4 regions of the Spirillospora sp. NPDC047418 genome follow, and region 4 is predicted to be linked to each of the others. Evidence: riboswitches for the same ligand, from Rfam matches in the RefSeq annotation. Region 4 holds a riboswitch; each other region holds the start of a gene.
The links. Region 4 has a riboswitch for cyclic di-AMP ahead of ABZ806_RS23275 (C40 family peptidase). Riboswitches for the same ligand answer to the same signal wherever they lie in the genome.
Positions count from the first base shown of each region.

Region 1: linked by a shared signal. The riboswitch ahead of ABZ806_RS27865 (peptidoglycan recognition protein family protein) and the one ahead of ABZ806_RS23275 (C40 family peptidase) in region 4 are both predicted to bind cyclic di-AMP.
Region 2: linked by a shared signal. The riboswitch ahead of ABZ806_RS11145 (CHAP domain-containing protein) and the one ahead of ABZ806_RS23275 (C40 family peptidase) in region 4 are both predicted to bind cyclic di-AMP.
Region 3: linked by a shared signal. The riboswitch ahead of ABZ806_RS21600 (C40 family peptidase) and the one ahead of ABZ806_RS23275 (C40 family peptidase) in region 4 are both predicted to bind cyclic di-AMP.

Region 1 covers NZ_JBEYTW010000052.1:7,127-11,895, forward strand. The annotation lists gene ABZ806_RS27855 (MFS transporter) at 1-403, opposite strand, end outside; gene ABZ806_RS27860 (PLP-dependent cysteine synthase family protein) at 400-1,530, opposite strand; cyclic di-AMP (ydaO/yuaA leader) riboswitch at 2,429-2,578, shown strand; gene ABZ806_RS27865 (peptidoglycan recognition protein family protein) at 2,954-3,742, shown strand; gene ABZ806_RS27870 (hypothetical protein) at 3,967-4,644, shown strand; gene ABZ806_RS27875 (hypothetical protein) at 4,641-4,769, shown strand, end outside.
Region 2 covers NZ_JBEYTW010000013.1:101,204-105,972, reverse strand. The annotation lists gene ABZ806_RS11150 (RNA-guided endonuclease InsQ/TnpB family protein) at 1-726, shown strand, start outside; gene ABZ806_RS11145 (CHAP domain-containing protein) at 668-1,504, opposite strand; cyclic di-AMP (ydaO/yuaA leader) riboswitch at 1,516-1,655, opposite strand; cyclic di-AMP (ydaO/yuaA leader) riboswitch at 1,810-2,010, opposite strand; gene ABZ806_RS11140 (C40 family peptidase) at 2,501-3,547, opposite strand; gene ABZ806_RS11135 (NYN domain-containing protein) at 3,719-4,769, opposite strand, start outside.
Region 3 covers NZ_JBEYTW010000033.1:50,737-55,505, reverse strand. The annotation lists gene typA (translational GTPase TypA) at 1-1,441, opposite strand, end outside; cyclic di-AMP (ydaO/yuaA leader) riboswitch at 1,644-1,792, shown strand; gene ABZ806_RS21600 (C40 family peptidase) at 1,800-2,819, shown strand; gene ABZ806_RS21595 ((deoxy)nucleoside triphosphate pyrophosphohydrolase) at 3,129-3,515, opposite strand; gene ABZ806_RS21590 (Mut7-C RNAse domain-containing protein) at 3,521-4,309, opposite strand; gene ABZ806_RS21585 (C40 family peptidase) at 4,371-4,769, opposite strand, start outside.
Region 4 covers NZ_JBEYTW010000038.1:18,198-22,966, reverse strand. The annotation lists gene ABZ806_RS23290 (VanW family protein) at 1-1,152, shown strand, start outside; gene ABZ806_RS23285 (BlaI/MecI/CopY family transcriptional regulator) at 1,198-1,602, shown strand; gene ABZ806_RS23280 (M56 family metallopeptidase) at 1,607-2,542, shown strand; cyclic di-AMP (ydaO/yuaA leader) riboswitch at 2,684-2,830, shown strand; gene ABZ806_RS23275 (C40 family peptidase) at 2,834-3,877, shown strand; gene ABZ806_RS23270 (M56 family metallopeptidase) at 4,324-4,769, opposite strand, start outside.

The DNA of each region.
Region 1 (4,769 bases), on a different contig from region 4:
TGCGTTCGCCGGCTTCCTGAGCCAGGTAAGCGCGCACGGCGGGATTGAAGAAGGCTCCGGCAAGGCCGGTGAGGGCCGAGGCCAGGATCAGAATGGGCAACGCGTCGGCGACTCCGAGCAGGGCGAATCCAACGGTGCGCAGCACCAGACCCGTGAGGATCATCGGCTTGTAGCCGAGCCGGTCGGCGAGGCTGCCGCCGACCAAAAACATGCCCTGCTGGCTGAGGTTGCGCACGCCCAGGGTCAAGCCGACGAGCCACGCCGCGAACCCGAGGCCGCTGGACAGGTGATCGGCCAGGTAGGGCATCAGCATGTAGAAGCCCAGGTTGATGGTGAGCTGGTTGACCATCAGCAGCCGGATCGGACGGTCGAACGACCACAGCTGGGACCATGTCGCCCTCACAGCGCGGCCTCCGCACGTGCTCCGGCCGGTGCCGTCACGTTGGCGCAGAGGGTCCACCGCGTGACCTCGCGCTCGGCGGGGTGCGTGATCACGTCGGGCTTCTCGCTCGGGACGGTGCCCATCAGGTCGTGCCGGGAGCAGTATCCGTCATCGAAGACCGTCGCGAAGTAGCGCTGCGGTCCGTCGGGGAAGACGGCCGCGATCTTGTGGTGCTCGGATTCCGACCGCGCGATCCACGAGGCCACGAGCGCGACCGCCCCCACGCTCCACCCGCCGGTGGTGTATCGGGCTTTGGCGAGCTCCCGGCATGCCCAGACGGCTTCGGCGGGCGCGACCCAGTGCACCTCGTCGAACGCGGCGTAGTCCACGTTGCGCGGGTAGATGCTGCTTCCAAGGCCGCGCATGAGCCGCGGCCTCGCCGGCTGCCCGAAGATGGTGGACCCGACCGTGTCGACCCCGACGACCCGCAGTTCCGGGAACATCCGGCGCAGAACCCGAGAGGTCCCGGCGCTGTGACCGCCGGTGCCGACACTGCAGACGAGCGCGTCCACCTGGCCGAGTTGGCCGGCCAGTTCGAGCGCGAGCCCTTCGTAGGCGGCGACGTTGTCGGGGTTGTTGTACTGGTCCGGGCAGTAGGCGTCCGCCTGCCGTTCCCGCAGCTCCTGGACGCGTCGCCGACGCGCCTCCTGCCAGCCGCCCGTGGGATGGGGTTCCGCCACCACGTCGACCGTCGCGCCGTGCGCGCGCAGCAGGTTGACCATCAGCGGCTCCATTCCCGGGTCCGTAACGAGCGTGGCGGGATGGCCGTAGGAGATCCCGGCGAGTACCAGGCCGAGCCCGAGCGTGCCGCTGGTGGATTCGATGATCGGCGTTCCTGAGGCTAGATCGCCGCGCTCCCGGGCGCGGGCGACCATGTGGAGGGCCGGACGGTCCTTGATCCCGCCCGGATTCGTGCCTTCGATCTTGGCCCAGAAGCCGTTCGTGCTCCCTCCGGACAGATCCGGAATCCAGAGGACGGGAGTGTTCCCGACCAGGCGCGCAGGCGACCGGCAGGTGCCGGCTCCCGTCCCTCGGGAAGCACCAAAGCCCTTCGATTGCCCTGGTACGTGCAGATCGATCGCGTCCAACGTTCTCTCCTGAAGGCTCAGCTCAGCAGCGCGGATGTGGTTGCGAGGCGGTCGTCGCCGGTTGTCCCTCAGCGGGCATGCCGAGGAGGAAGATCGGAGAACTTCGTCCTCCGCTATTCCGTCATCGACAAGGGCGCATGACCTGGCCGATCACAGCCGCGCCAGGCAGATCAGGTTCAGGAGACGGGTCCCGTTGGGGCGAGGCGGTACGCATCGTCGACGCAACGCGGCACAGGAACTCCGCAGGAACATCGCTGCCGCATCTCGCTCTCCCCTCACCAAGAGGATGGCGAGTCCGAGGAACGCGGCAATGAGAAGCATGACAACCCGGCTGCCCTCGGACGGGAGAGCCGTCGAATCTCCGCAGTCATCATGCGGCTCGGGAGGAAGGCTCTTCGTCGCCGCTCCGCCCGAGTTGCCAGGCTGACCGTCGGCGTGGGCACTCAAGGCGGCAGAGGGTACCGTGCGCCCCGCCGTCCCAGCCGATTCTTCTGAGTGCAGACCAGGCAGGCAGAGCACGAAGTGGAGCGCGGACAGCGTGACCAGCAGGAGCGACAGACCGCCTCCTGACGAGGGGCCGCACCCCTGCGAAGCACGCTGAGTTAGGTACACATCACATACTGTAGCCATCTCCTACGTGTCGTAGGACGAGACCCCGCCAAAGTCCCGTATGGCTCACTTCATCCCTGAGCCAAGCTCGGAATCGATGGCGCACGAGCGACCCGCTCCCTTGGAGCTCCCATCCCGGAACCCGCGTCACTCACAGGCGAAGACCCAGCCTCGGGCGGAGTGGCCCGGCGTAGATCACTATTGAATTTTACCTTTGCCGACTTGGACGCACGGAGCTCCATGTACTAACTTGCCTAGTAGTCGGCCAGGGAACGCCGCTCCACAGGCGACCGGCCGAACGCCTAATTCCATGGCGCCCGACGCCCTGGAAGCCGGGGACCCATCCTTCTTGGGGTGAATCCGCGACCAAGGCCGCGGTAGGGCCTACTCCTGGCCCGAACCCGTCAGCTAACCCGGTAGGCAGTCAAGGAGAGGAGAAAGCGTGAAAAGGCAGTACGCTCCCCCAGTTGCCGACCGTCCTGCGCCTGACTCCCGAACGGTCAGCCGTCCGGGCACCTGACCTGGCACAGCGTAGAGCGCCGGAAGACAGCAGAACCGCAGACTCTGTTGATTCCGATCGTCTGACGAGGACCATCCCCACGCATGCTGATGCAGCGTCTTCCTCGTAGCGTGCACGTGCGCAACTAATTCATTTGACCTTCATTGTCCACGGCTCCAGCCGGGGCAGGCCCCGCATGCGTTAGTGCACGCACTATCCCCTGCTGACCACAGGCGGCGACTTCCGCCTGCCCTTCGGCATGCCATTCCCATGACATTGGCCGCGCCGTGGGGCGATCCCCTCGGAGGAATTCCGATGAACTACGACGGACGGCATCGCGCCGACGGCTCCACGAACGGCGCCGTACCTCGCCGAACTCTCCTTCTGGGCGGCCTCCTCGCGGCCGGCGCGGCATTCGGCGTCCAGGAAATGCGGGGCTCGCCTCCGGCGCGGACAGCGCAACGAGCCGCCGCGAGTGGCAAGGAGGGCGCGGCCGGGGGCAGGCGATCTCGCGCCTCCCGGAACGCACGCACGGCATCCGCCAAGTCTCCGCTGATCCACCCGACCAAAGAGTGGGGGGCCGGCAAGCCGGAAAGAACCGCGACCGTCCGCCGGCGTCCTCCCAAGTACATCGTCGTGCACCACACCTTCACCGACAACGTCGACGACTACTCGCTCGCACGGGCAGAGCGCCTCGCACGCGCGATCCAGAATGCGCACAAGGGACGAGGATGGGGCGACACCGGACAGCACTTCACCATCAGCCGGGGAGGCCACATCCTGGAGGGTCGTACGGGCAGCCTCGCGGCGGCCGAACGGGGCGAGATGGTAGTCGGCACGCACGTGAGAGGCGCGAACGCCGACACCGTGGGCATCGAGTGCGAAGGCACCTACAACACCGTCCTGCCTCCGCAACGACTGCGCGATTCCCTGGTCAAGGTCTGCGGTTGGCTGTGCGAGCAGTACGACCTCAACCCGTATGAGGCCATCGTCCCGCACATGAAGTTCAACGACACCGATTGCTGCGGCTACAAGTTCGCCCCCACCCTCCCGAGCCTCCGCAAGGACGTCGCCAAGGTCGTCTCCCCCAGGTTGCTCCGCTGACGCCAACCGCTTCGACGCGTAACCCTCCGTACTGAAACAACTCGGCTTTCGCTCACGGAGGAGCAGCGGTCGAGATCTCAGGAGGGCTTTCGGGCGGCCGTATTGGAGTCACACCTTTCCTCCTACATTGCGTAGGAGTACGGTCCGGACGGCATGTCTGATCGCCGGCTGCCGGGGGCGCCGACCCAGGCATGCCACCCGATGATCAGGTCCACCGACGAGAGGTGAGACATGCGCAGGGCCCATGGGCGATCCCCCTGGCCACCACCCTGACGATCGCCATGAGCGGTCTCGGGGACGCAGCCGCCAGCCCCACGCCACCAACCGCCAAGACGAAGATCAATGGAGGTTCCGCCGATCCCGAGAGCGGCGGCCGTGAAGCCGACGACCAGCACGGTGGAAGCGAAGGGCACCTCCCCGGCTCCAGCAAGAACGTGAAGCTGGTCGGCGAACTCGACGTCAGCGGCGCGACCGGCCAGGACCGGCCGGGACACATCGCCGACCTAGCCGTCAGCGGCGACCACGCCTACCTGGCGGCTCGGCGCCTCAACACCGACCCATGCGGGAAGGGCGGCTTCTACACGGTCGACATCTCCAACCCGGCGAAGCCGAAGGAGGTCTCCTTCACCGAGTTCCCGGCGGGGTCATATCCGGGTGAGGGGATGCAGGTCATCAAGATGCGAACCGCCGCGTTCAAGGGCGACATCCTGGTGACCAACAACGAGATCTGCTCGGACACGGGATCACAGGTCGGCGGGATGTCTATCTACGACGTGACCGACCCGCGCCACATCGTCCCACTGGCGATCGGCGAGGGGACACCAACGACGGCGAACTGCCGACGGCTCGTCAGGAGCACAGCGTCTTCGCCTGGCAGGCCGGGCGCCACGTCTACGCCATGATCTCCGACGACGAGGAACAGGCCACCAGCGACGTCGACATCATGGACATCACCGACCCGTCCAACCCGACGCTGATCGCCGAGACGAGCCTCACCGACTGGCCCGGCGCCCAGAAACCCCTGGCC
Region 2 (4,769 bases), on a different contig from region 4:
TACGCCTCGTTCGTCGCGACGGCGCGGGTGGAGCCTCTGCCGGCCACCGGACGGGTCCTGGGTGTGGACTGGGGCGTGACCGAGACCGCGACGACCACCTCGGGCGACCACGACCTGCCGCACTCCGAGCACGGTAAGAAGGCACAGGCGCGGCTGGCGCGCTACCAGCGGCAGATGGCGCGGCGCCGCGCCCCCACGGGCAAGAAGCAGTCCAAGGGGTATCGGCGGGCGCGGAAACTGGCGGCCAAAACGCACACGAAGGTCGCCCGACAGCGCCGGGACGACGCCCGCAAGTGGGCGAAGAAGGTGATGCGCGACCATGACGCGGTCGCGGTCGAGGACTTCCGCCCCAAGTTCCTCGCCAAGAGCACGATGGCGCGCAAGGCCGCCGACGCCGCGATCGGCGACACCAAGAAGGCCCTGATCGAGATGGGCCGCAAACACGGCCGAGACGTCCGCCTGGTGGGCCCGGCGTACACCACGATGGACTGCGGCGACTGCGGCGACTGCGGCGCGAGAGCCAAGCACCGCCTGCCGCTGTCCGAGCGCATCTACACCTGCACCGCGTGCGGGACGTCCCGTCCCAGGGACAAGAACTCCGCGCGCGTGATGCTGGTCCGGGCGGGAGGGGACCCGAACGATCCCCTCCCGCCAGGGAGGGGAGCAGTCAAGACTTGTAGTCGGGGTACCCGTAGCCGACGATGTCGTCGGCGGAGCGCTTCTTGATCTTGACGGCGTTGCCGGTGTTGCCCTCGACCGTCTCCACGGTGCCGTCGTCGATCTTCTTGATCACCATGCCGACGTGCCTGATGCGCGAGACGTCCTTGCTGCCGTCCCACGCGTAGAAGACGATCGCGCCCGGCTTCGGCTCGGTGCCCCAGCGGCCGTGCTGCTGGAACCACCTGGCGTGCGCGACCGTCCAGGCGTCGCTGCCGACCTGGTCGGTGAAGCCGATCTGCTCGCCGACCCAGGAGACGAACATGTCGCACCACTGCGCGCCGCTGTAGCCGCCGATGGAGCCGCCGTCGCGGGCGACCGTCTCCTGGGCGCGGGCCGTGCTCATGTACCACTTCTGGAACTTGGTGTCGCCGCCGCCGTCCTCGGTGATCCCCACCTGGGACTTGGCGATCTTGATGGCCTCCGCGGCGGTGGGCCGGGACTCCCCGGACTTCTGGGGAGGGGCCTGCCGCGGCTCGTCCTTCGCGTCCTTCTTGGGCGCCGCCTTGGACGTACTGCGCGGACCGTCCTTGGAGGAGCCCTTGGACGAGCCCTTCGACGACTCGTGCGACGGGCCGCCGCCCGCCTTCTTGGCCGCGGTGACGCCGGCCGCCGCGGCGGTCGCCGGGGCGGGCCCGAACGGCAGGACGGACGCCTGCGCGGTGGCCGCGGCGGTGCCGAGAACGGCGGCGCCGACGATCACGCCGCCGGTCGTCCGCCAGGTGATGGACAGGGAGCCGGGCTTGCGGTGCTTGCCCGGGGTCTTCTTGCGATGCGCGCCTGGCACGGGGGGATCTCTCCTCGACTTCCATGCCGCCTACCGGGTTAGCTGACGGGTTCGGGCGTGGAAGCCGCCCTACGGCCGCCCATGGGCAGGCCGATTCACCCCGAAAAAGGACACAGTGGGTCCCCGGCTCCGCGTCCGGCGCGCGTGTGCGCGGCCGTCGGCGGACTCGGCGGTGACGTGCCGCGTGCGGGCACGCCGGTTCGGATGGGTCTCCGCCGGACGGTCGCGTCCGCGGAGGGCAGGGGTGTTCCGGGCGTGGCCGTCCGATGGGCGGCCACGCCCAGGAAACGCTGCGGAACTCACTCCTTCGCTCTTCCAGACGCCTACCGGGTTAGCTGACGGGTTCGGGCGTGGAAGCTGGCCCTACGGCGGGCTCCACCGGAACGGGGCCGGTAGAGGCGCACCGATTCACCCCGGGTGCCGGAATGCCCGTCCGGGAGGTGTCCCGGACTCCGGCGGTGTGGGTCCCCGGTTCCGCGCTGAGGCGGATTCGGCGCTGCCGCTGCGATCCTGGGGGCGAGATGGGGCCCGGCGCGGGACCTGTCTCCCGCGTGCGAACGAGCGGCGCTGATGTTGTGGGCGGACGGCCCGTTGCCGGGAGCGTCCGGAGCCTGGCCCGGAGATCCGCCGTGGACGCGCTCTCAGCGCCATGCACGCTGCGGGCGTGCACACGGTGGCCGGACCGGCCGCGGTCCACGACGGGACCGCTGCGGCACCGTTCGGGTGCCGCGGGGCGACGCGTGGAGCGTGCCGCCCGGGGGGAGCGGCGCGTGGCTCGCGCCGCCTGACACGCGGCGGCTGGATGCGCCGCGTGGGACCGAGGCGCCTGGTGGGTGCCGCGGGGCCGCGGCGCCTGGAGGGCGCCGGGGTGGTGACAAGGTACCAAAGCCCCAACAGAAGGCAAACCCCCCCAAAATCAACAACGGACCAGGTCAACCCTGGTCCGTTGCCGATGAGAACCCTCAGGCGCCCCTCAGCGGAGCGCCCGGCGGGGCGTCAGGGACGCCCGGCGCCGTAGTAATTGCTCAGGTAGTAGCCCGAGGTGATGCTGACGACCGTGACGGTCTTGCCGCTGCTGGGAGCGTGGATCATCTTGCCGTTGCCCACGTACAGGCCGACGTGGCCGAGGCCGCTGAAGAACACCAGGTCGCCCGGCTGGAGGTCGCTCTTGGCGACCCGCTTGGTCGCGGCCCACTGGGAGTTGGTGGTGCGGGTGATGTTGACGCCCGCGGCCGCCCACGCCTTCATGGTCAGGCCGGAGCAGTCCCACTGGTCCGGTCCCTCGGAGCCCCAGTGGTAGGGGTCCCCGTACTGGGCGTAGGCGAAGTCGATCGCGGTGCGGGCCGAGCCGCTGGCCGGGCCGTTGTAGGTGGCGCCGCCCCCGCCTCCGCCGCCGGAGGACGACGTGCCGCCGCCGAGGCTGCGCACCAGCGCCTTCTGCTTCTTGACCTTGTCGTTGAGTTCCTTCTTCTTCTTCGACAGCTCGTCCTGCTTCTGCTTCACCTCGTCGTAGGCCGCCTTGGCCTGCGCCTGCTCCCGGCGGAGCCGCTGGGCGGTCGCGAGGAACTGGGTGAGCTGGGAGCTGCGCTCGTGCGACAGGTGGGAGAAGACGGCCGCCTGGTCGAGGATCGCCTGCGGGTCCTTGCTGCCCACGAAGCCCGTGACGTCGGCGGAGTCGCCGTTCTTGTAGGCGGCGGCCGCCATCTGGGCGATCTTGGAGCGCTGCTCGTCGAAGGTCGCCTGCTCCTGCTTGGCCGCCTTCGTCGACATGCTGTACTTCTTCTTGGCGACCTTGAGCTTCTCGTTGTTCTGGTTGTACTTCTCGACCTCTTGGTCCATCTGCTCGTTGAGCTTGTTGAGCTTCTTCTGGGCCTGCGCCTTGGTCGGCTTCGGCTCGGCGTGCGCCGCCACCGGGACGTAGGTCAGGGAGGCCGTCAGGCTCAGGGCGGCGACGGCCGCCAGGCGTCGGGAGGCGGCTCTGCTCGCCAGGCCGCCTCTCCGGTCGCGCCCCTGTGCTGGTGCCCCGATGAGATCTTTGGCCACGGTCGGTCTCGCCCCTCTCGTCCACGACGTCAGCCGACGACACTAGCGACGGGCAACAACCGTCACAACCGATTCGTCACTCTTTGATTGACATCGGCGATCATTGTCTCTTTTTTGTGACATTCTGATCACGGGGAGCGACCCGTCCCTTATCGGGGCCTTATGGGTTCCTTATGACCGGCCCAGCCGCCGCAGCAGCAGGGTGGAGGGGCACGGCCGGGCCTGCGCGCGGCGGGCCGCGTCGGCGACCTCCCGGTCCGACGACACCACCACGACCGGACGGCCCGGCGGCTCGGCCCGCACCAGCTCGCCGATCAGCTCGTCCGCGGTCTGGCCGGGGGCGCTGAACTTCACCCGGACGCCGCGCGGCGCCACGATCGCCACCGGCGCGTCCAGCTCCGCGCCGTCGAACACGCATGTCACCTCGGCGCGGGTCTGCGCCGCCAGCCCGCCGAGCCCGGACACCAGCCGGCTGCGCTGGTCCGAGAGCGGCAGCTCGCCGTACCCGGTCTTCGTGACGTTGTAGCCGTCCACCACCAGGTGCACCTGCGGCAGGGCCAGCAGCCGGTCGAGCAGCTGCGGGTCGCCGTCGGACAGCGCCCGGCCCGGGACCGCGCGCTGCGCCGCCCCGCCGACCATGTCGGCCGGGCGGCCGATCGTGGAGGGCAGCGCCAGCTCGCGGCGGACGCCCTGCGCCGCGTCCACGAGCGTGTCGAGCAGCATCCGCAGCCGGACGTCGTCGACGTTGCGCCCCTCCCGCGCCGCGCGCTTGGCGGCCTCCGCGGCGGCCTCCGCCTGGGCGGCGCGGGCGCGCAGCCTGCGCAGCTCCTTCTCGGACGCGGCGGTCGACTCGCGCGCGGCGGCCAGCTCCCGCTCGCTGCCGGCCGCGACTGCGGCCGAGCGCTCCTCGGCCGCCCGGAACCGGGTGCGGGCGTCGTGCAGCTTGCGGCGCAGCTCGGCGACCTCGGCCTTGGTCTCGCGCAGCTCGGCGCGCAGCTTGTCCAGCTCGGCGGAGCGCGCGCCGCGGGCGGCGGCCAGCTCCTCGCGCAGCGCGGCGACGCGGCGCTCGGCGGCCTCCTCCTCCGACGCGGTCGCGGAGCGGTCCAGCTCGGCGCGGGCCGACTCCACGAGCGCCGTCCAGCCCGCGGGCCGCAGCAGGTAGGCTAGCACCGCGACCCGCACCGGGTCGGCGGCGGGCGGTACCCGCCCGCCCTCGACGGCC
Region 3 (4,769 bases), on a different contig from region 4:
CCTCGAAGACGTGGTGCGCCATGCCGGTGCCGCGCGTCTCGGTCATGAACTCGGTGCGGAACCCGATCAGGCCGCGGGCCGGGACGAGGAACTCCATCCGGACCCAGCCGGTGCCGTGGTTCGTCATGTGCTCCATGCGGCCCTTGCGGACCGCCATCAGCTGCGTGACGGCGCCGAGGTGCTCCTCGGGGATGTCGACGGTGAGCCGCTCGACCGGCTCGTGCTTCTTGCCGTCGATGGTCTTCGCGACGACCTGCGGCTTGCCGACGGTCAGCTCGTAGCCCTCGCGGCGCATGTTCTCGACGAGGATCGCGAGGGCCAGCTCGCCGCGGCCCTGCACCTCCCAGGCGTCCGGGCGCTCGGTCGGCAGCACCTTGATCGACACGTTGCCGACCAGCTCGCGGTCGATCCGGTCCTTGACCATGCGGGCGGTGACCTTGGTGCCCTTCTCGCGGCCCGCCATCGGCCCGGTGTTGGTGCCGATCGTCATCGAGATCGCGGGCTCGTCCACCGTGATCAGCGGCAGCGGGCGCGGGTCGTCGGGGTCGGCGATGGTGTCGCCGATCATGATGTCCGGGATGCCGGCGATGGCGATGATGTCGCCCGGGCCCGCGTCGTCGGCGGGCTTGCGGGTGAGCGCGTCCGTCATCAGCAGCTCGGTGATCTTCACCTTCTCGATGCTGCCGTCGTGCCGGCACCAGGCGACCGGCTGGCCCTTCTTGATCGTCCCGGCGCGCACCCGGCACAGCGCGATCCGGCCGAGGTAGCTGGAGGCGTCCAGGTTCGTCACGTGCGCCTGCAGCGGCGCGTCCGGGTCGTAGGACGGCGCCGGGATCGTGTCGGTGATGACCGTGAACAGCGGCTCCAGGTCGGCCGAGTCCGGCATCTCCCCGTCCGCGGGCTTGTCGAGCGAGGCCCGCCCGGCCCGGCCGGAGGCGTACACGATCGGGAAGTCGATCTGCTCCTCGTCGGCGTCGAGGTCGATGAACAACTCGTACGTCTCGTCCACGACCTCGTCGATGCGGGCGTCGGGACGGTCGGTCTTGTTCACGACCAGGATCACCGGCAGCTTCGCCTCGAGCGCCTTGCGCAGCACGAACCGGGTCTGCGGGAGCGGGCCCTCGCTGGCGTCCACCAGCAGGACGACGCCGTCCACCATGGACAGCCCGCGCTCGACCTCGCCGCCGAAGTCGGCGTGGCCGGGCGTGTCGATGATGTTGATCGTCAGCCCGTTGTGCCGGACGGCCGTGTTCTTCGCGAGAATCGTGATGCCCTTCTCGCGCTCCAGGTCGTTGGAGTCCATGACGCGGTCGTCGACGTCCTGGTTCTCGCGGAAGGCCCCGGACTGCCAGAGCATGGCGTCGACCAGCGTCGTCTTTCCGTGGTCGACGTGGGCGACGATCGCTACGTTACGGAGGTCGTCGCGCGTGGAGATGGGCATGCGGGTTACCTTGTGTGAGATTTCAGGGAGACGCCGCAGAACCACGGCAGCACTCCATTCTACGCGCCGCCGCGCGCCGCCCATCCCGAGCGCGTCCGTCACACCCGTCAGCGGGCTTCACACGGGCCCCGATTCGCGTACTTTGCCGATCCTTTGTAATCTTCCCGAGATCCGGTCGTCCGAAGCCCCACCCCCCGGGGCTGCGTCCGGAACGCCGAATCTCCCGCACGCCGGGAGAACCGGGGACCCACCTCCCTGGGGTGAATCGGCGCCCGCCGCGAGCGCGCGCCGTAGGGCGACTCCTGGCCCGAACCCGTCAGCTAACCCGGTAGGCGCGCGAGGAGAGGAGAACACCGGCTTGGCACCGGACCCCCACCGGCGGCGCCGCGTCGCGCCCGCCGCCACCGCGGCCACCATGCTCCTGATCGGCCTCGGCGCCACCGCGCCCGTCGCCGCGCACGCCGCCGGACCGTTCGCGCTCACCGCGGCCGCGACCGCGCCGACCCCCACCCCGACCACGGAGCAGGGCCTGCGCAAGAGCCTCGACGCGCTGAACGAAGAGGCCGAGATCCTCACCGAGAAGTTCAACAAGGCGCGGGTGGACTGGAAGGCTGCGCAGAAGGCCCAGCGGGACGCCACCAGGGCGGCGGAGACACTGCGCGCCCAGGCCGGCCCGGCCCGCGAGCAGCTCGGGCGGATGGCCGCCGCCACCTACATGGCCGGCGCCCCCGACGCGATCTTCGGTGCCGACGGCTCCCCGGAGGGGCTGTCCGAGCGCGCCTACCTCACCCAGAACCAGGCCGCCGCCGTCCAGGCCCTGAAGAAGCAGATCGACCGGGCCGAGGCCGCGCAGCGCACCGCCGAGGCCAAGACCGCGCAGGTCCAGAAGGCCTGGGAGGACGCCAAGAAGGCGCGCGCGGACGCCAAGGCCAAGGTCACCGAGGTGATGAAGCGCCTCGACAAGCTGACCACCACGAGCGCCCGCGACCCCCGCACCGGCCTCAGCGCGACGATCAAGGGCTCCGGCCTGCCCGCCAAGATGGCCCGCAAGGCGTACGGCAAGATCGGCTCCCCGTACGTGTGGGCCGCCGCCGGCCCGAGCAGCTTCGACTGCTCCGGCCTCGTCGTCTGGGCCTACGCCCAGGTCGGCAGGTCCGGCCTCCCGCACTACACCGGCGACCTGTACCAGCTCGGCACGAAGGTGTCCCGCGGCGCGCTCCGCTCCGGCGACCTGGTCTACTTCGGCGGCAACCTCCACCACATGGGCATCTACCTCAGCGACGGCAAGTACCTGCACGCCCCGCAGACCGGCGACGTGGTGAAGATCTCCAAGCTCTCCGACCGCTCCGACTACGCGGGCGCCAACCGCATCTCCTGACCGGCCCTCCCACGCGGCCCCTCGATCGTCGGGGGCTTCCTGCGGCGCGGTAGGAAGCCCCCGGCGTTTTTTTGGTATTTTTCTCCTCCTTCGGGCCTGGCGGCCCTCCATCGTCGAAGAACACGTGCGATCGCTGCATCGCATCCGACTCGCCTGGCGGCTCGCTGCGCGATCAGGTTCTCGCTCCGCTCGAACCTGCCTTCGGTCGCGATCGCGACGCTTGGGTCGTTGCGTGGTTGCTGCGCCGGTTGATGTCGTTGGACACGCCGGCCCGCCCGTTCCGGGCTCCGGTCGTGGGCGTCTGGGGGGCTAGGTCAGGCCCTCTTGGGCGAGTTGGTCTATGACGGGGCGGTCGCCGGGGAGCCAGGCGACCTCGTAGAGCTCGTGCGGGGCCAGCCAGCGTAGGGCCAGGTGTTCCAGGGGCCGGGGTTCTCCCTCGATGATCTCGGCCGTCCAGATGCGGAGGACCGCCTTCTCGCTCAGGCGCCAGTCGCCGCCGACGCGGCGGCGCAGCCGGACCTTGATCGCCAGTTCCTCGTGGCACTCGCGGACCAGGGCGTCCTCGTCCGACTCGCCCGGATCGACCTTTCCGCCCGGCAGCTCCCAGCCGCCCGCCATGTGCGGCGGCTCGGCCCGCTGCGCGCTGAGCAGCCGTCCGTCCGCGATGATCGCCGCACCCACGACCACGAGATCGATCGCGATCAGCCCCTCTCCGTCACGGCGGCCCGCGGGCCGCGCTCGCCCCGTGCGGCGTCGGCCAGCCGCGTCGCGTCCTGGACGATCTCCTCCAGATGGCCGCCGTGCGCGCCGCGCCAGTAGACCTGCCCGCAGTCGGCGCAGCGGCCGTAGACGTCGTAGTTGCGGCGCGTCCCCGCCTCCAGGCGGCTCTCGACCTCGCTCTTGTCGACCGGGACCAGCTCGCCGTTGCAGGCCGTGCAGCGGGTCCACGGGTGCAGGACGGGCGCGAACCGGTCGAGCAGGTCGCGGAGCTGGTCGTCCGGCCGGGAGCCGCGGACGTAGGCGCCGAACCACAGCGCCCGGCGCCGCAGGAGGCCGCGGTCCTGGGTGAGCAGGACGCGGCGCTCCGCGTTGGCCTGGACGACGAGCGCCGGGTCGTCCATGTCGTTGTGGTAGGCCGTGTCCAGGCCGAGGAGGCGCATGCGCCGCGCCAGGGTGCCGAGGTGGACGTCCAGCAGGAAGCGCGGCGCGTCCCGGCCCGGGTCGAGCGGGACGGCCTGGGGGCGCGGCACCGCCGCCACCTGCGCCTCGTCGCCCGCCTCCGGGCGGACGGACGGTTCGACGCGGGCGCCGCCGATCGTCATCGGACCGGCCTCGGGCAGCGGCACGCCGAGCGACTCCACGAGATGCCCGAGCGTGGACGTCCCGTCGCACGGCACCCGGTTCACGGCCTCCCGCCGGGTCGCGGGCAGGAACATCAGCAGTTCGCCGGCCACGCGGATCGTCATCTCGGACTCCACGCTGATCAGCATGCCACGTCACTCCGACGTTCCCCGACGCGTCGACGGCGGGTCCGGCGTACTCCCCCGCGGCTCAGGAGCGGCGGGCGGCCAGTTCGCCGACCTTCTTCTTGAAGTCGGGGCGCGCGAGCGGGCGGGTCACGCCGACCCAGTCCGACCGCTTGTAGGTCTTCACGCCGATCGCGGGCACGCACGTCGAGCAGGACGCCACGATCATCTTGCCCTTGCCGATGACCATCCCGACATGGCCCGGATTGTCCGAAGACGTTCCCGGGCCGGAGTTGAAGAACACCAGGTCGCCGGGCTGCTCCTTGCCCTTGGCGATCTTCTCGCCGAAGGGCCACTGCTGGAACGTCGTCCGCGGGAGGTTCAGGCCGACCTGCCGGTAGGCGGCCTGGATGAGGCTGGAGCAGTCCCACGCGTCCGGGCCGTTCGCACCGAAAACGTACGGCTTGCCGCGCTGCGCCATCGC
Region 4 (4,769 bases):
AAGGCCGCTTTCCTCGCGGCGCTGGAGGGTAAGCCCACCACTCCGGAACTGCAGACAAGCCCGCTGCGGCCGAAGGCAGATGCGAACGAGATCCGCCAGGTCGCGGCGGGCCCGGCCCGGGTTGCCGTTTCCGGGCCGATCACCCTGGCCGTCGATGGCGAGCAGATCACGGTGGAGCCCAAGAGCTTCGCTCCCCACCTGGTCTTCGCACCTGATGACTCGGGCAAGGTGGGTCCACGTGTCGACGGTCCGGCGTTGGCGCGGGAGCTAGGGACGCGGTTGCGTGATCTTGAGCGCCCGGCTCGCGATGCGACATTCAAGGTCAAGTCGGGCAAGCTTCGGCTCGTTCCCTCCACGGAAGGCCGGGGAGTCGATTCCCGAGCACTCGGTGACGCGGTCGCCGGAGCGGTCCTGCGACCGCAGGGGCGTGAGGTGAGCGTGCCGATGACCGTCGACAAGCCGCGAGTCGCGACCGACCAGGCCCGCAAAATGGGCATCAAGCAGAAGATCAGCTCCTTCACCACGCGCCATCCGTGCTGCGCGCCTCGGGTCAAGAACATCCACACCATCGCCGGCATCCTCGACGGCTACATCGTCGGGCCCGGCGAGACCTTCTCCCTCAACGGAATCGTCGGCAAGCGCGACAAGGCGCGCGGCTTTGTCGAGGCACCGATGATCCTCAACGGACGGTACGTCGACGATGTCGGCGGCGGGATCTCGCAGTTCGCGACGACGATGTTCAACGCCGTGTTCTTCGGTGGGCTGCAGGACGTCCAGCACACCCCTCACTCGTACTACATCTCCCGCTATCCGGCCGGACGGGAGTCGACCGTCTCCTTCCCCCAGCCGGACTTCCGGTGGCGCAACGACTCGCCGTACGGCGTCCTCGTCGACACGGCCTACACCGACACGTCCCTCACCGTGAGCTTCTGGAGCACTAAGCGCTACGAGATCGAATCGAAGAGTTCCGAGAAGTACGCGATCAAGAGCTTCGAGAGCAAGACCGAGTCGGGGCCGAAGTGCATCCCGATGCCCGGTGCGGAGGGTTTCCAGATCGACGTCTGGCGCATCTTCAAGCAGAACGGGAAGGAGGTGCGCCGCCAGAAGTTCCACACCACGTATCAGGCCGAGCCCCGCATCACGTGCCGGTAGCGAGCGACAGCCCGCGTTCCCGCCCACAGCCGATTCTCCGGCACAATGTGCGCAGGACGGAGGTGGCGCGTGGCCGGATTGGGTGGAGCACTCGAGCGTTCCATCATGGACGTGCTCTGGGACGCGCCCGGCCCGCTGCGGGTGCGTGAGCTGCTCGCGAAGCTGAACGAGGACGCCGACAAGGCCCTGGCCTACAACACCGTCCAGACCGTGGCCGAGAGGCTGGCGCAGAAGGGGCTGCTGCGGCGCACCCCCGACGGGACGGCCTTCCGCTACGCCCCCACCCGCGCGCGGGAGGAGTACGCGGTCGAGTTGATGCTCGACGCGCTCACCGAGTCCGACGACCACGGCAGCATCCTGGCGAGGTTCGCCGAAGCCGTCCCGCCTGAGGACGCGCGCCACCTGCTGGACGCCCTGCGCCAACGGACGTCCGGCGAGCAGGGGGAATGACGGCGTGATCTACCTCGTGATCAGTCTGGTGTCCACGGCGGTCCTGCTGGGCTGCCTGGCGGGGCCCGCCCTCGATCGGCTCCGCCGCCCCGCCGCGCATCCGGGGATCGCCATCGCCTGCTGGTTCGCGGCTCTGGCCGGCACCTTCATCGCCGACATCGGGATCGTCGCGGTGGCGCTGCTGTCGCCGCCGGCGCCCGGCCACGGCCTGTTGGAGTGGCTGCGCAACTGCCTGCCGCACCACGGCGACGAGGCGATCATCATGGCAGCGGCCGCGAGCCTGGTGCTGCTGACGGCCTGCTGCTCTAGGCTCGTCCGCAGCCTGCCGCGGCTCAGACGAGCCGTGCGGCACCGGCGCCGGCACTGGGAGATGCTCCGGCTCGTCGCCAAGGAGCATGGACGGCACGACGACGTACTCGTCCTCGACCACCCCGTCCCCGTGGCGTACTCGCTCCCCGCCCGACAGCGCGCGATCGTGGTAAGCACCGGCACGCAGGAGACCCTCACTCCCGAAGAGTTCGGCGCTGTCCTGGTCCACGAACGGACGCATCTACGTCAGCGGCACCACACGATGCTACTCATCCTCGACCTCGCCTACGCGCTCCTGCCCTGGTTGCCGACCGTCCGCCGGGCGAAGAAGACCCTGCCGCTGCTGCTGGAGATGGCCGCGGACGACGCGGCGGCCCGGGCCTGTGGCAGGCGGACGCTCGTCGACGCCCTGTGCCGGCTCGCGGCGACACCAGGTGTGGCAGGCGCCCTCGGCGCCGCGGGCCCCTCCACAGGGGCGCTCACGGAACGAGTGCTGCGGCTGGAGTCCGCCGAGGCGGTGAAGCCGCGCCGGGCGGCCAGGGCGGCAGCCTCCGCCTTCGTCACCATCGCCGTCGCCACGCCCCTCCTGGTCGCCGCCGCGACCATCGTGCAGCTGTCCGAGATCTGCTGAGGCCGTCCCTTACCGGCCGGTCATTAACACATCGTTGAGACTCCAGAGGCGGTTTGTCGCAATCGGCCGCTTGGGTGGCGAATGAGGCCGCTATCTCCTACGCTCCGTAGGAGCCATCGTGGGGTGTCCCCGCCGGGGACAGCGGTGGCCACGCCGAATCCCGCGGCCCCGCGCCGTCCGAGGAACCGGGGAACCGTTTTCCACTGGGGTGAATCCGCTCCCCCGAGCGGTAGGGCGACTCCGGCCCGAACCCGCCAGCTCACCCGGTAGGCGTACTGGAGAGGACAGTGCATGCAGCGACGAGCTGCCGGAGAGAGAACGCCGATCCGCCGCCGGTTCATCATGAGCACGGCATGGACGGCATCGATCGCCGTTTCCGCGACGCTCGTGGCTCCCCCGCCCGCTTGGGCAGAGCCCAAGCCGACCCGCAAAGAGCTGACTGCTCAGCAGAAGAAGCTCGCCGACGAGGCGGAGAAGCTCAGCGAGCAGTACAACGGGTTGCGCGTGCGCCTGCAGCAGGCGCAGCGCGCCGCCAAGGTGGCCGAGGGCAACGCCGTCCGCCAGAAGAAGGCGCTGGACGAGGCCCGGGACCGGATCGTCAAGCTCGCCGCCGACAGCTACAAGAACGGTCCGACGGACCCGGCGGTCGCCTTCGCCTCAGCGGACGACCCACAGGCCGTGCTGGACAAGTCGGCCACGCTCAACTACTTCGCCCGCCAGGACAGCACCCGTGTCGCCCACCTGCTCCAGACGATGCAATCCGCGGAACGATCCCGCAAGTCGGCTGAAGCACGCGCGAAGCAGGTGCGCGAGCTCACCGACGAGGCGAAGAAGAAGCGTAAGGAGCTCCAGACCAAGCTGAAGAAGGTCGAAGCCAAGCTGGGCGTTGGGTCCGGCGGACGCACCAGCGCGGGACCCGCCCCGAACGTTGATCCAGGTGGGGCCTCGGCCAAGGCCATGGGGGCGGTCAGGGCGGCCCTGAGCCAGCGCGGCGTTCCGTACTCGTGGGGCGGCGGCAATGCGTCGGGCCCGTCCTACGGCACCGCCCAGGGCGCCAACATCAAGGGCTTCGACTGCTCGGGACTGACGCTGTACGCCTACGCCCAGGTCGGCATCAGCCTCCCCCACTACACCGGCAGCCAGTTCACCGCTGGCACGCGTGTCTCCCAGAGCCAGCTCAAGCCCGGCGACCTGGTCTTCTTCTACAGCGACCTCCACCACATGGGCATGTACATCGGCAACGGCAAGATGGTCCACGCCCCGCAGACCGGCGACGTCGTCAAGATCAGCTCGATCTCCGGCCGCCCGTTCGCCGGCGGCGTCCGCGTGGCCTGACCACCGCGCGCCGAACCCCCCGTACCGCGTCCCCGTCACCCGCCCCCGGGGTGACGGGGACGTCTTTGTGCTGCCATCCCTGTGGCCAGCCCACCGGACGCCCCGCACCCACCCTCTACTATTCGACGAAGTAGTAGAGGGACGTGCCTTGGGACGCTGCCGCAAGTTCAACCCGAGCGGGGAGATGCTCCCGTGCGGGTCGATAGCGGTGCAGCGCCATCCTTCGTGGGACCGGGGCCAGGAACTGGACCGTCCGAGTTTGTTTGGGGATCTCGGACGGCCAGCCGGTCGACGTCATCGTCACCTATACGAGCTGTCCGGCAGTGCACGTCCATCCGGGCGTGGTCCTTCGCCCGTGGAGAAGCAGATATGGGGTCGAAGAGGGCGACGCCGTGCATCTACGCATACCAGGCCGGCCCCGTCGGGTTGTGACCCCGGCTCGGCCGTTACACCGGAAAGTGGCAGTGGCGTTCGAGGATCGCCGTAATGGCCGGGTTGGCAGCGAGAGCCAGCGGCAGCGTCACAAGCAGGGCGATACCGATGCTGCCGGTGAGACGTCCTGCGCGGGACAGGGGATCGTGGGGCGCGAGAAGGCGGCGGACCCGCAGAAGTGCCGTGCCACCGCCCGCCCCCATGGCCATGGTCGGCGTCCGGCCGCCGGCGACGGCCACCAGCGCCGCCGCGAGGGTGACGCGGTCGTGTTTGCGGGCGGCCACGTCATCGGCCAGCAACTCCAGCAACCTGGGAACCTCCGCCCTGGCGGCGCGGAGGAGCGGTACGGTGGGGAACGCACGGCCGAATGCCACGGCGAGGTTGATCGCGAGATCGTGGCGGCCCGCCAGATGCGCGCGCTCGTGGGCGAGGACCGCGGACAGCTGATCCTCGGGAAGCC